DNA from 3 places in the Kocuria sp. CPCC 205260 genome. Region 3 is predicted to be linked to each of the others. Evidence: riboswitches for the same ligand, from Rfam matches in the RefSeq annotation. Region 3 holds a riboswitch; each other region holds the start of a gene.
The links. A riboswitch is a leader RNA that binds a small molecule or an ion and turns the genes downstream of it on or off. The one in region 3 is predicted to bind thiamine pyrophosphate.

Region 1 (4,062 bases), on a different contig from region 3:
GCAGCGCGCACCATACCGGCGCTCGGCACGAGCAGACCGGCCAGCGTCAGGGCCAGCGTCGACTTCCCGGCGCCGTTCGGCCCGGTCAGCGCGAACGCGCTGCCGGCGCGCAGGCGCAGGTCCACCGGCTGCGCCGCCGGGGCGCCGGCCCAGGCCCCGTCGGGCACCGCGTCACCGCGGCGCACGCGGCGACGGCGGCGGGAGAGCAGGCGCTGCGAGGGCTGCTCGCGTGAGACCTCGAGCCCGTCGGCGCGCAGGAGCAGCTCACCGGGGGCGGGGGCCGGGGCGACCGCGGCGGCGCGCTGGCCCGGCAGCCAGATGCCGGCGCGGCGCAGCTGCTCGCGCTGGGCCCCTCGGGCGCCGAGGACGTCCTCGGGGCTCCCGTCGGCCAGCACTCCCCGCGGCCCCAGGACCACGACGCGCTCCACCAGATCCGCCCAGACCTCGGTGCGGTGCTCGACCACGATCAGTGTGGCCCCGGTGTCCTCGACCACCGACTCGACCGCCCTGCGGACGGTCACCACCCCCTCTGGATCCAGGTTGGCCGTGGGCTCGTCGAGCAGCAGCAGGCGCGGGCGCATGGCGGTGATGCCGGCCAGGCCGAGGCGCTGCTGCTGCCCGCCGGACAGCGCCGAGGTGTCCCGGCTGCGGGAGATCTCCAGCCCCACGGCCCGCAGGGCGGCATCGGCTTGGTCCCAGATCTCCTCGGCGGGCACGGCCAGGTTCTCCGGGCCGAACGCGACGTCGTCGCCGGCCCTGGCCAGCAGGATCGAGGACTCCGGATCCTGCTGGAGCAGGCCGGTGACGACGCCGCGCTGGGCTGCGGGCTGTCCGTCCACGAGCAGTTCGCCGCGCGGGCCGCTGCCTCCGGAGGGCGCTGCGCGACCGCCGTCGGGCCCCGGCCCGGGGGCATCGTCCTCGGTGTCCGGGAGCACGCCCGCCAGGGCGTGCAGCAGCGTGGACTTGCCCGAGCCGCTGGCGCCCAGCAGCAGCACGCGCTGCCCCGCGGGGATCTCGAGGTCCACCTGCTCGATGGCTGGGGTCTTCCGACCCTCCGGCTGCCAGCCGAAGCCGCGCGCGAACACGGCGGCTCCGCCGCGCACGGCCCTGTCGGCTCCGTGCGTGCGAGCGGTCATCGACCGGAGGCCAGGCCCGAGAGCACTCCTGTGGAGCGCAGAGCGCGCGTCAGTGCCCACATGGCAAGACCGGCGATGACCGCCCCGGACACCGTGCCCAGCACGACGTAGACCGCCTGGTGGGCCATCGGCCACTCGTAGTAGTAGATCAGGCACTCGGTCAGTGTCCCGAGCGCTCCGGCGGCAGCGCCCGAGGCCACGGCCACGACCGGGCCGAAGCGGCGGTACCCGGCGGCCAGGAAGACGGCCTCCGCCGCCGCGCCCTGGATGAGACCGGAGAGCACGACCGTCATGCCGAAGTGGGTGCCCAGCAGCCCCTCGAAGCACGCCGCCAGCAGCTCGCAGGCCAGTGCTGCGCCGGGGCGGCGGATGATGAGGGCGGCCAGCGGTCCGGCCATCAGCCATCCGCCGACCAGCAGGCCGCCCGCCGGGGGATAGCCGACCGTGACGGCCTGGGAGAGGGGGTAGACCAGAGCGGACCAGGCCCAGAAGATCACGCCGCAGGCGGCGGCCAGCACTGCGAGGACCACGAGGTCGAGCACGCGCCACCTCAGGCGGGAGCGCGCGCTGCGCTGCGGGGAGCCGAAGGTTCCGGGGTCGCGGTCCGAGCGCGTATCGAGGCCGGATCCGCTGCTCATCTGACTGGTGCTGCGATGCTGCGTCATGGTGGTCCTCCTGGGGGCCCGGGGACGCCGCGGCGCCCCTGTCATCAGGAGGGGAGAAGCGCTTCTCGCGCGATGCTGCGTGGGCGGGCGCCCGCAGGAACGCGCGAGAAGCACCTCCGAGATGCTCGACTTCCTTCGCCGGTGCTAGCCGGAGCAGGTTCGAGGGTCTGCGGCGGACCGCACTCTCAGCGCCCTCGGGCGCTCCCCTGTCGTGTGCCTGGGATCCTACGCCAAACGCGCAGCACATGCAGGTCACCCTCAGCCGGACCCGGAACGGATGAAGGCGCCGGGAGCACACGGCTCCCGGCGCCTTCGCCATCGATCAGCAGGCCGCGCGCAGCGGCCAGCCCGGACCGGTCGAGATCAGCCGCGGCCCTTGGCCTTCTCCTGCGCCTTGAGCTCGGCCTTCTCGCGCTGCTCGGCGACCTGGCGGTTGACCAGGGTCCGCACGACCGTGGTCAGCACACCGCTGACCACGGCGAACAGGACGATGTCGAGCCAGCGGTCCTCACGGGGGTCGTCGCCCTTGGACGGGACCTGGCGGCCGGTGACCTTCTTCCACGTGGCGTCGAGGCCCTTTGTGGCGGCCTGCACGCCCAGCACGGACGCGCCGGTGCCGATGAGTCCCATGATCTTGGGGTTCATGTCATCTCCTACCCCGAGTGAGCCACTCGGGAGATCGCGGAACCGGCGCCTCAGCCGGCGCCGGAGGTTCGGTGCTCACCCTAGCGCGCTCGGCGAGCCGTTGCGGATCACGACGGGCGGTCCGCGCCGCCCTGCGACTCGGCGGTGTCGGCCTCGTCCAGGGCTGCGGCCAGGTCATCGGCGATCAGCGTCTCATCGAGCACGTGCTTGGTCCGATAGCTCGAGCGCCCCACCATGTGCGCCGAGACCGGCGCCGTGAGCAGCATCAGGGCCCAGCCCAGCAGGGCCAGCGGCAGCAGCGTCCACTCGCGGGAGTGGATCACCACGGCCAGCAGCATGCACAGCAGACCGAGCACCTGCGGCTTGGTGGCCGCGTGCATCCGCGACAGGACGTCCGGCAGCCGGATCAGGCCGAGGCCGGCCGTCAGGGACATGAGGCAGCCCACGAGCAGCAGCACGCCCACGACGATGTCGAGCACGAGGTCCATGGGATCCATCAGCGGTGTCCCTCCTTCTCGGACGGGGCGGGCTTCTGCATCGGGGCGGGCCGGTGATCCTGCTCGGCCCGCTCGCCCTCGACCGGCTCCTTGGTGGCGCCCTCATCGGTCTGGCCCGTCTTCCGTGGCCGCGTGGGCTGGACGAACCGCGCCACAGACACCGAGCCGATGAAGCCCAGCAGCGAGACGGTCACGATGACCATCATGTAGTCGGAGTGATCGCTCCAGACCATCTCCAGGGCGATCGCGGCGACCACCACGGAGAGCAGGACGTCGCTGGAGAGCACGCGGTCCAGCAGCGAGGGTCCCTTCACCAGTCGGTACAGCACGCCGGCGGCCCCACCGGCGAGCATCACGAGGCACACGGCCATGACGATGGTGCTCATCGGCTCTGCTCCTCATCCCGTCGTTCGGCCTTCGATCTGTGGGCGTAGCCCGCCCAGCTGCGCAGCACGGCCCGGGGGTTGAGTCCACGGCCCTTCTGGGCGTCCTCGCGCCGCAGCGCGGCGTAGTCCTCCGGAGAGCCCATCATGCGGATCCAGGCAGCCTCGGTGTTGCGCACGGACTCCCGGAAGTGCTCGATGTCCTCGTCGTCGTGCACGTCCAGGACGTGGAAGTAGAGGGTCGCGTTCGGACGGTCCACCTCCAGCAGCACCGAGCCCGGGATCAGTCCCATGGTGCTTCCGGTGGCCGTGAGGATCAGATCGGAGTGCGAGCGCATCTGCACGGCGGTCACCGACGAGGAGGCCCTGGGCCCATGGGCGATCACGGTCCACATGACCTCGAAGCTGGCGCGGATGACCTGCCACAGGAAGGTGACGAACAGGGTCACGGCGTGCAGCACGTTGAAGCGGCTGGACAGCTGCACGGGCGGCAGTGCCAGCGCCCGGGTGACCAGCAGGGACAGCACGAGTCCCACCAGGAGGTTCTTGGCCGTCAGCTCGCCCCACAGCACGGCCCATACGAGCATGAGCCACAGGATCAGGGGGATCTCCACGGCCCAGCGGTGCTCGCGCCGCCGGGGCCGGGCGGATGAGGACCCGCGGGATGTCGCTGTCGAGCTCACTGATCTGCCTCCTCGGACTGCTCGGAGCCCTGCCGCTGCGCGTCGGCCTCGGC
Region 2 (4,062 bases), on a different contig from region 3:
TCCTCGGACAACCGGCAGGGTCGCAACGACCGCAAGCGCAGCCGTCGTCTCCCGGGCGCTCAGGACGAGCAGCGTCCGCGCGCCGAGGATCCGGAGCAGGCCAAGCGCGCACAGGCCACCCGAAGCGCCCTGGCCGCGATCGCCTCGGCCAGCGGCCACGACACCGACTCCTCCGCCTCGGCAGGAGAGCGGACGGAGGCAGCCTCTGCGAGCGAGTCCGCCGGGGACCAGGAGTCCCAGGGCCAGCGCACGCAGGAGTCCCAGGACTCCCGCGAGAGCGGCAAGCGTCGTCGCAAGCGCCGCGGCAAGCGCTCGCGCGGCCGCGGTCAGGACGGCCAGGCCCCGCAGGACCAGAACGATCAGGACCGCAGCGACCAGGCCCAGAGCGACCGGCAGGACTCCCCGCAGGCCGATCCGGGGCAGGGCCAGGACACGGGCGCCCAGGCAGAGCGGGGCCGCGGTGAGTCGGACGGCCGCTCCGGGCAGCGCCGGCAGCGCGGTGAGCGATCCTCCGGCCGTGGCGGCCGCGGCCGGTCCGAGGCGCAGTCCGGGGCCCGCTCCGAGGACGAGACCCGCTCCCTGATCGAGGCGCGCATCCGTGCGGCCTCCGGCGAGGCTCCCGAGGCGAGCGCCCCGCGCGAGGACGCGGCGGATCAGTCGGCCCCGGAGAAGGAGGCCGACGGCGAGTCCACGCCGCGAGAGGCATCGGAGCCGAAGCGCCGGGACGCCGCTCAGGGCCCCCAGGGACGACGTGAGCGGCGATCGCGCACGGCGCGAGCCGAGTCGCAGGAGGCGGCCCAGGGTGCTTCCCAGGGCGAGCAGGCGGCTGCCGCTCAGCAGAAGCGTCGCAGCCGCACCGCGGCCGCTGCCCAGGCGGCGCCGGAGCCGGTCCAGGCCCCGGCCGCACCGACGGCCCCGGCCGCTCAGGGCACGGCGACGGTGCGCGATGCGGACGCGGAGCAGGCCGCCCCGGTGCGCCAGCGGGCCCGTCGCTCGCGCCGTGCCGCAGCCCCGGCGGGCACGCCCGAGGTCCCGCAGTCGGCTCCCGCGGCTCCGGGCGCCGCGGCGACCGTGACCGCAGGCACCGCCTCGGTGGTCTCGACCTCCGACGGAGCCTCGCAGGTGACGATCAACGGCGAGGTCATCGAGCTGCCGCAGGGCCACAGCGCCGCCGAGGCGCTGGGCGCCGGCGGCTCGACCGGCTCGCAGCTCGAGTCGCTGGCCAGCACCATGGGCGAGCGCGAGCCCGGTGCCGCCGGACCGCGTCGCCGCCCGCGCCGCTCGCGGCGCGCCAGCGCGCCCGAGGCCGCTCCTCAGACGGGCGCGGAGCAGTCCTCGCCGCAGGACGGTCACGGGCGCACCTGAGCGCAGGGCCGCACCGGCGAGCAGCCGGCCCCGCTGAGCCGCGTGCATGACGGCCGCCTCCCCGAGCGGGGAGGCGGCCGTCATCGTCTCCCAACAGAGCAGCCGGATCACGTGTAGACTGAGCAGGCACGACACGGGGTGCCGCCCGAGCAGGCGGCTGAGAGCACACCCGTAGAACCTGAACTAGTTCGCACTAGCGGAGGGATTGTCGCCTTGATGCACAGTCACACCCAGAGTCCATCGCAGTCCGCCCACCAGCCCGTCTCGGAGCGGATGGCCCGGCTGCTCGAGCAGCTGCGCAGCACTCGCCCCCTGGTGCAGTGCCTGACCAACACGGTGGTCTCCAACTTCACCGCCAACGCCCTGCTGGCCCTCGGCGCTGCTCCGGCCATGACGGACATCCAGGGGGAGGCAGGGCCGTTCGCCGAGGTCGCCGACGGCATGCTGATCAACCTGGGCACCCCGGATCCCGAGCAGCGCGGCGCCATGCGCGAGGCCGCTGCCGCGCGACAGGCCTCAGGCCGCCCCTGGGTGCTGGACCCGGTGGCGATCGGCTCGCTGCCGATCCGCACTGCCCTTGCCGCCGAGCTGCTCGAGTCCCGTCCGGCGGTGATCCGCGGCAACCCCTCGGAGGTCCTGGCTCTGACCGGAGGGGCCGGGGGCCGCGGCGTCGACACGACCGATGCCCCGGAGGCCGCCGTTCAGGCTGCCCGGCAGCTCGTATCGACCGGCAGCGCCGATGCCGTGGCCATCTCCGGGCCCGTCGATCTGATCGTCTCCTTCTCGGCGACGCTGAGCGTGCCGCACGGGCACGAGCTGCTGACCCAGGTGGTGGGCGGAGGATGCGCCCTGGGCTCCGTGATCGCGGCCTTCGCCGCCGTCGCGCAGGACCCCGCCGAGGCCGCTGCGGCCGGGAGCCTGGTCTGGGGGCTGGCGGCCGAGGACGCCGCCGATCGCTGCCAGGGCCCGGGGTCCTTCGCCGTGCATCTGCTCGACTCCCTGCACGGGCTGCGCCCCGAGGACGTCGCCGAGCGCTGCCGTGTCGAGGCAGCCGATGCCTCGAACGCCGCGGACGGTGCCGCCGCCGGGGCGGGTCAGGCCGAGGAGGCCGGGCGATGAGCCCCCGATTCGACCCCGCCGCACTGTCGCTCTACCACGTCACCGACCCCCAGCTCAGCCGGACTCGCAGCGTCCCCGAGGTCGCGCGGCTGGCTGTCGAGGGCGGGGCGAGCATGATCCAGGTCCGAGCCAAGGACGCCTCCGGACGCGAGCTGCTCGAGCTGCTCGAGGCCGTCGTGTCGGCCGTCGACGGCGCGGCCCCGGTGGTCGTCGACGATCGCGTGGAGTGCCACCTGGCCGCACGCGCCCGGGGGATCGCATGCGACGGCGTCCACATCGGCCAGTCGGATCTGCCCCCGGAGGACGCCCGGCGCCTGTGCGGACCGGAGGCGATCATCGGGCTCTCTGCGGCCTCGCAGGACGAGATCGCAGCTGCCGCGGCACTGCCCGCGGGCACGGTGGACTACCTGGGCATCGGGGCGGTGCGGGCCACGGAGACCAAGCCCGACGCCCCGCAGCCGCTGGGCATCGACGGCTTCGCCCGGGCCCGAGCCCTGAGTGCCCTCCCGGCCGTGGCCATCGGCGGGATCCGGCCGGAGGACGTCGCGGGGCTGATGGCCGCAGGTGCCGACGGCGTGGCCGTGGTCTCCGGGATCTGCTCGGCTGCCGATCCGCGCCTGGCGGCGCAGACCTACCGACGGGAGATGCAGCGATGAACTCGACGACCTGGAGCACGACCAGCACGCGCGCCGTCCCGCGCGTCCTGTCGATCGCCGGAACCGATCCGACCGGCGGCGCCGGTCTGCATGCGGATCTGAAGACCATCAGCGTCCTGGGCGGCTACGGCATGGGTGCGGTCACCGCTGTCATCGCGCAGAACACCTGCGGTGTGCGCTCGATCCACACGCCGCCGCCGGAGGTGCTGAGGGATCAGCTGCTGGCCGTCTCCGACGACGTCGTCGTGGATGCCGTGAAGATCGGCATGCTGGGCAGCGCCGGTGCGGTCGAGGTCGTGGGGCAGTGGCTGCAGGAGCAGAAGCCGCCGCTGTGCGTCATCGATCCCGTCATGGTCGCCACAGCCGGTGGGACGCTGCTGGAGTCCGAGGCGCTCGGCGCCGTCCTGGAGCTGCTGGGCTCCGCCGACCTGGTGACGCCGAATCTCACGGAGCTCGCCTCCCTGCTGGACCGGGCGCCGGCGCAGGAGTGGTCCGAGGCCCTTGAGCAGGGACGGCGGCTGGCCGATCGGCTGGGCGTGCTCGTGCTCGTCAAGGGCGGGCACCTGCCGGGGGAGCGCACCCCTGATGCGCTGGTCGCGCCAGGGCAGGAGGAGCCGGTGGCGCAGTGGGACGCAGCGCGGATCGACACGAGCTGCACCCACGGCGCGGGCTGCTCCCTCTCGAGCGCGATCGCCGTGCTGGCGGCGCGCTCGGGGCGTCTCCCGGAGTCCGTGGAGGCGGCGCGGGGCTGGCTGCGCGGAGCGCTCGAGCATGCCGAGGAGCTCGAGGTGGGGCGGGGCAGCGGTCCGGTGCACCACGGGCACCACCTGGCACCGGCCCTGCGCGGGATGCTCGGGGCGTGACCCGGATGACGACTCGCGCGGGGGCGATGTCCTTGTCCGCAGCGGTGACGATGGAGTAA
Region 3 (4,062 bases):
GAGGTCGGTCTGGACGTCTTCGCGACCGGCGAGCACCACAACCCGCCGTTCGTGCCGTCCTCGCCCACCACGCACCTGGCCTACATCGCCGCCCAGACCGAGCGGCTGCGCTTCTCCACGGCCACCACGCTGATCACCACGAACGACCCCGTGAAGATCGCTGAGGACTACGCCTTCCTCCAGCACCTCTCCGGCGGTCGTGTGGATCTCACCATGGGCCGTGGCAACACCGGTCCGGTCTACCCCTGGTTCGGCAAGGACATCCGCCAGGGCATCCCGCTGGCCATCGAGAACTACCACCTGCTGCGCAAGCTGTGGCGCGAGGAGGTCGTGAACTGGCAGGGCAAGTTCCGCACCCCGCTCAACAGCTACACCTCCACCCCGTGGCCGCTGGATGACACCCCGCCCTTCGTGTGGCACGGCTCGATCCGCTCCCCGGAGATCGCGGAGCAGGCCGCCTATTACGGCGACGGCTTCTTCCACAACCACATCTTCTGGAACATCGAGCACACCGCCTCGATGGTGAACCTCTACCGCCAGCGCTTCGAGCACTACGGCCACGGCGCCGCCGACCAGGCGATCGTGGGCCTGGGCGGCCAGATCTTCGCCGCTGAGACAGAGGCCGAGGCCAAGCGGGTCTTCCGCCCGTACTTCGACAACGCGCCGGTCTACGGCCACGGCCCGTCGCTCGAGGACTTCTCGCGGATGACCCCGCTGACGGTCGGCACCCCGGATCAGATCGTGGAGCACTACCTGGGCTACGCGGATCAGGTGGGCGACTACCAGCGCCAGATGTTCCTGCTGGATCACGCCGGCCTGCCCGAGGAGGTGGTCCTGGAGCAGATCGAGATCCTCGGCCGGGAGATCGCCCCGCGCCTGCGCGAGGGCTTCGAGGCACGTCGCCCGGCGCACGTGCCCTCAGACCCGCCCACCCACGAGACCCTGCGCGCCCAGGGCCCGGACTCCAAGCACCGCCAGGTCATCAACGCGCAGCCGCAGGACGAGCAGAAGGAGGATGAGCAGCGATGACCCGCCAGCTCGTCGTCGTCTCGGCGGGGCTGTCCTCGCCGTCGTCCACCCGCCTGCTGGCGGACCGGATCGCCCAGGCCGTCGAGTCCCGGGTCGGCGCCCGGGGCGAGGCCCTGGAGGTCCACCACGTGGAGCTGCGGGACCTGGCCCTGCCGCTGGCGCAGGCCATGACCACGGGCGGGCTGCCCGATCCGCAGCTCGACGAGGTCAAGCGCCTGGTCGCCCAGGCCGATGGGCTGGTGGCGGTCACGCCGATCTTCCGGGCCTCCTACTCGGGGCTGTTCAAGATGTTCTTCGACGTCCTCGACGACGAAGCGCTGATCGACCTCCCGGTGCTCATCGCCGCGACGGCCGGCACCCCGCGCCACAGCCTGGTCCTGGACCACGCGCTGCGCCCGCTGTTCTCCTACTCGCGGGCGGTCGTGCTGCCCACGGGCGTGTTCGCCGCGACCGATGACTTCGGCTCCGGGGACACCGGAGGCCTGGAGTCGCGGATCGCTCGAGCCGCCTCCGAGATGGCGACGGCACTGGTGGCCGAGTCCGCCGGGGTGGAGGGCTTCCTGCCCACCGAGCCCGCGCGGGCGCCACGTCGCAGCGGCGTGGACCTGGGTCCGGTCACGAACTTCGCGAGCCTTCTCAAGGGCCACGACGGCTCCTGACGGGCTGGCCGAGCTCTCGGAGGACCCATAGGCCGCCTGACCTGCTCATATGTCGAATGTGCCATATGAGCAGGTCTCGTCTCTCACAGCGGAACCGGCTGCCGCCCTGTCGGCATCCGATCCTGCCGCCTACACTGGGCTGCGGACACGGGGTGCGCCGCCGGCGCTGAGATCAGACCCGTGGAACCTGCTCCAGCTCGCACTGGCGAAGGGATGTCCCTGATGAGCTCCACCTCGAACATCGCCCCCCAGCCCGCCGTCGAAGCGGCCGGTCCATGGACGCAGTCGCTGTGGGACGCCGGCGCGCAGACGGCAGCCGAGATCCAGGACTCGAGATTCGTGCGCGCCCTGCTGGACGGAACCCTTGACGACGCGCGGTTCACGTTCTACCTCGCCCAGGACGCCCTGTATCTGGCCGGCTACGCCCGGGCCCTGGCGGCTCTGTCCGCACGCTGCGATCACGCCCCGGACCAGCTCGCGTGGGCACAGGCCTCGGTCGGCTGCCTCACGGAGGAGGCCCAGCTGCACCGCACCTGGATGGCCGCCCGTCCGGAGGCCGCCGACGAGCCCGCCAGCACCGTCACCGCGGCCTACACGGACTTCCTGCTGGCCGCCGCCCTGGGACAGGACCGAGCTGTCGGCGCTGCTGCAGTGCTCCCCTGCTTCTGGCTCTACGCCCAGGTCGGAGCCTGTCTGCCGACCGTGGAGCCGGATCACCCGTATGCCGCATGGCTGGAGACCTACCGCGATCCCGAGTTCGTGGCTGCAACCGCTGCAGCCCTGGAGCGCGTCGAGCGGGAGCTCGCACAGAGCTCGGAATCAGGCCGTGCGGCAGCACAGCGGGCCTATCTGGCAGGCTGCCGCCACGAGCTGGCGTTCTTCGATCAGGCCCTGACTCAGGATCAGTCGGAGATCATCCCGCGCTGAGAGCGCGGACCGACTGACGGGACCCTCACCACGGTCCCTTCCGGTGCCGCGGCGCCGTGTCGGCCACATGGCGGCCGCGGCGTCGTCGGGCCGACGGCGACGTGATGTGATCCCCGAACTCCTCCGGCTCGCGCTGCGCCAAGGGGCCCGTATGCGGATCCTCGGGGGCCTCCGCCAGCCCGATCCGATCGTGCAACCACCGCAGCGGGGCCGGTGCCCACCAGTTGGCCCGCCCGGCGATCCGCATGAACGCGGGCACCAGGACGCCGCGCACCAGGGTCGCATCGAGCAGGATCGCGAACGCCGTACCCAGGCCGAACAGCTGCATGAAGCTCACCTGGCTCGTCCCGAAGGCCGCGAACGACACCGAGAGCACCAGCGCCGCGAGTGTGTTGATGCGCCCGGTGTGCGCGAGCCCCTCCACGACCGCCATGCGGTTGCTGCCCGTCTGCTCCCACAACTCCTTCATGCGCCCGATCAGGAACAGCTCGAAGCCCACCGACAGCCCGAAGGCGATGCAGAACAGCAGCACGGGCATGGACATGTCCAGCGGGCCCCGCGTGAAGCCCAGGAACCCGGAGAGCCAGCCGTGCTGGAACACGAGCGTCACCACGCCCAGCACCGCCGGCAGGAGCACCAGCGTGATGGGCACGGCGATGTGCTCGGCCAGCCCCAGGTCCTTGATCACCTGCTGGCTGTTCGAGGCGATCATGGGCGCGGAGCCGCCCACCAGCACCTCGGTGCCGTCGCCGCGCTCCTGGCTCAGCTGGTCCACGAGCTCCGTGGAGATCTCAGTCTGCTCGGCCAAGGTGCCCTCGATGTGCGCGACGACCATGCCCGTGCGGCCGTCGTCAGAGCTCAGCGGGTCGCTCATGCCGGGATCGCTGAAGGCATGGACGGACACGATGCCGTCGTGCTCGCGCAGATCCGCGGCGATCTCCTCCCCCACGTCAGCGGAGTCGGCTGCCTGGGAGCCTTCGGGGGCTCGGACCAGGACGACGAGGCTCGCCTCCCCGCCGACCTCTTCGTGCACGATCTGCTGTGCCCTGGCGGATTCCGAGGTCGGGTCGGCGTAGCCGCCGCCGGGAACGTAGCACGGGAGACGACGCCGGCGTCGGTGCTGGTCGGCGCAGAAGTCGGCCGTCCTGGGGACGGGTCATGCGCCCGCAGCAGATCCGCGCCGCGCCCGTGCCCCGAGGGCCGGGAACAGATGCGAGATCACCGCGCAAGGGACCACATCAGGGCCTGCCCTGTGTCGCTGCGCAGGGCCGTCGTCGTCATCCGCCGAACGGTGACCTGTCAGGGGCAGAGCCGCCCCCCGCCGGCGCCCGACAGGCCCGGCAACGACGATGAGCCGCCGCCCCGGAAAGGGGCGACGGCTCGTCGGTCAGGCGTGCCGTGCAGGACGGCTCACCCGAAGGATCAGGCGGGGACGACCTCGAACTCG

Region 1: linked by a shared signal. The riboswitch ahead of RF645_RS11560 (ECF transporter S component) and the one ahead of RF645_RS06045 (hypothetical protein) in region 3 are both predicted to bind thiamine pyrophosphate.
Region 2: linked by a shared signal. The riboswitch ahead of thiM (hydroxyethylthiazole kinase) and the one ahead of RF645_RS06045 (hypothetical protein) in region 3 are both predicted to bind thiamine pyrophosphate.

The regions. Positions count from the first base shown of each region.
Region 1 is NZ_JAVKPT010000008.1:74,788-78,849, reverse strand. It holds gene RF645_RS11565 (ATP-binding cassette domain-containing protein) at 1-1,136, opposite strand, end outside; gene RF645_RS11560 (ECF transporter S component) at 1,133-1,801, opposite strand; TPP riboswitch at 1,915-2,019, opposite strand; gene RF645_RS11555 (DUF4235 domain-containing protein) at 2,165-2,446, opposite strand; gene mnhG (monovalent cation/H(+) antiporter subunit G) at 2,554-2,943, opposite strand; gene RF645_RS11545 (monovalent cation/H+ antiporter complex subunit F) at 2,943-3,329, opposite strand; gene RF645_RS11540 (Na+/H+ antiporter subunit E) at 3,326-4,009, opposite strand; gene RF645_RS11535 (Na+/H+ antiporter subunit D) at 4,006-4,062, opposite strand, start outside.
Region 2 is NZ_JAVKPT010000001.1:246,940-251,001, reverse strand. It holds gene RF645_RS01060 (Rne/Rng family ribonuclease) at 1-1,365, shown strand, start outside; TPP riboswitch at 1,490-1,588, shown strand; gene thiM (hydroxyethylthiazole kinase) at 1,582-2,484, shown strand; gene thiE (thiamine phosphate synthase) at 2,481-3,140, shown strand; gene thiD (bifunctional hydroxymethylpyrimidine kinase/phosphomethylpyrimidine kinase) at 3,137-4,003, shown strand.
Region 3 is NZ_JAVKPT010000002.1:290,635-294,696, forward strand. It holds gene RF645_RS06035 (LLM class flavin-dependent oxidoreductase) at 1-1,029, shown strand, start outside; gene RF645_RS06040 (FMN reductase) at 1,026-1,688, shown strand; TPP riboswitch at 1,827-1,919, shown strand; gene RF645_RS06045 (hypothetical protein) at 1,911-2,615, shown strand; partial or broken gene RF645_RS06050 (MMPL family transporter) at 2,641-3,663, opposite strand; gene rplI (50S ribosomal protein L9) at 4,038-4,062, opposite strand, start outside.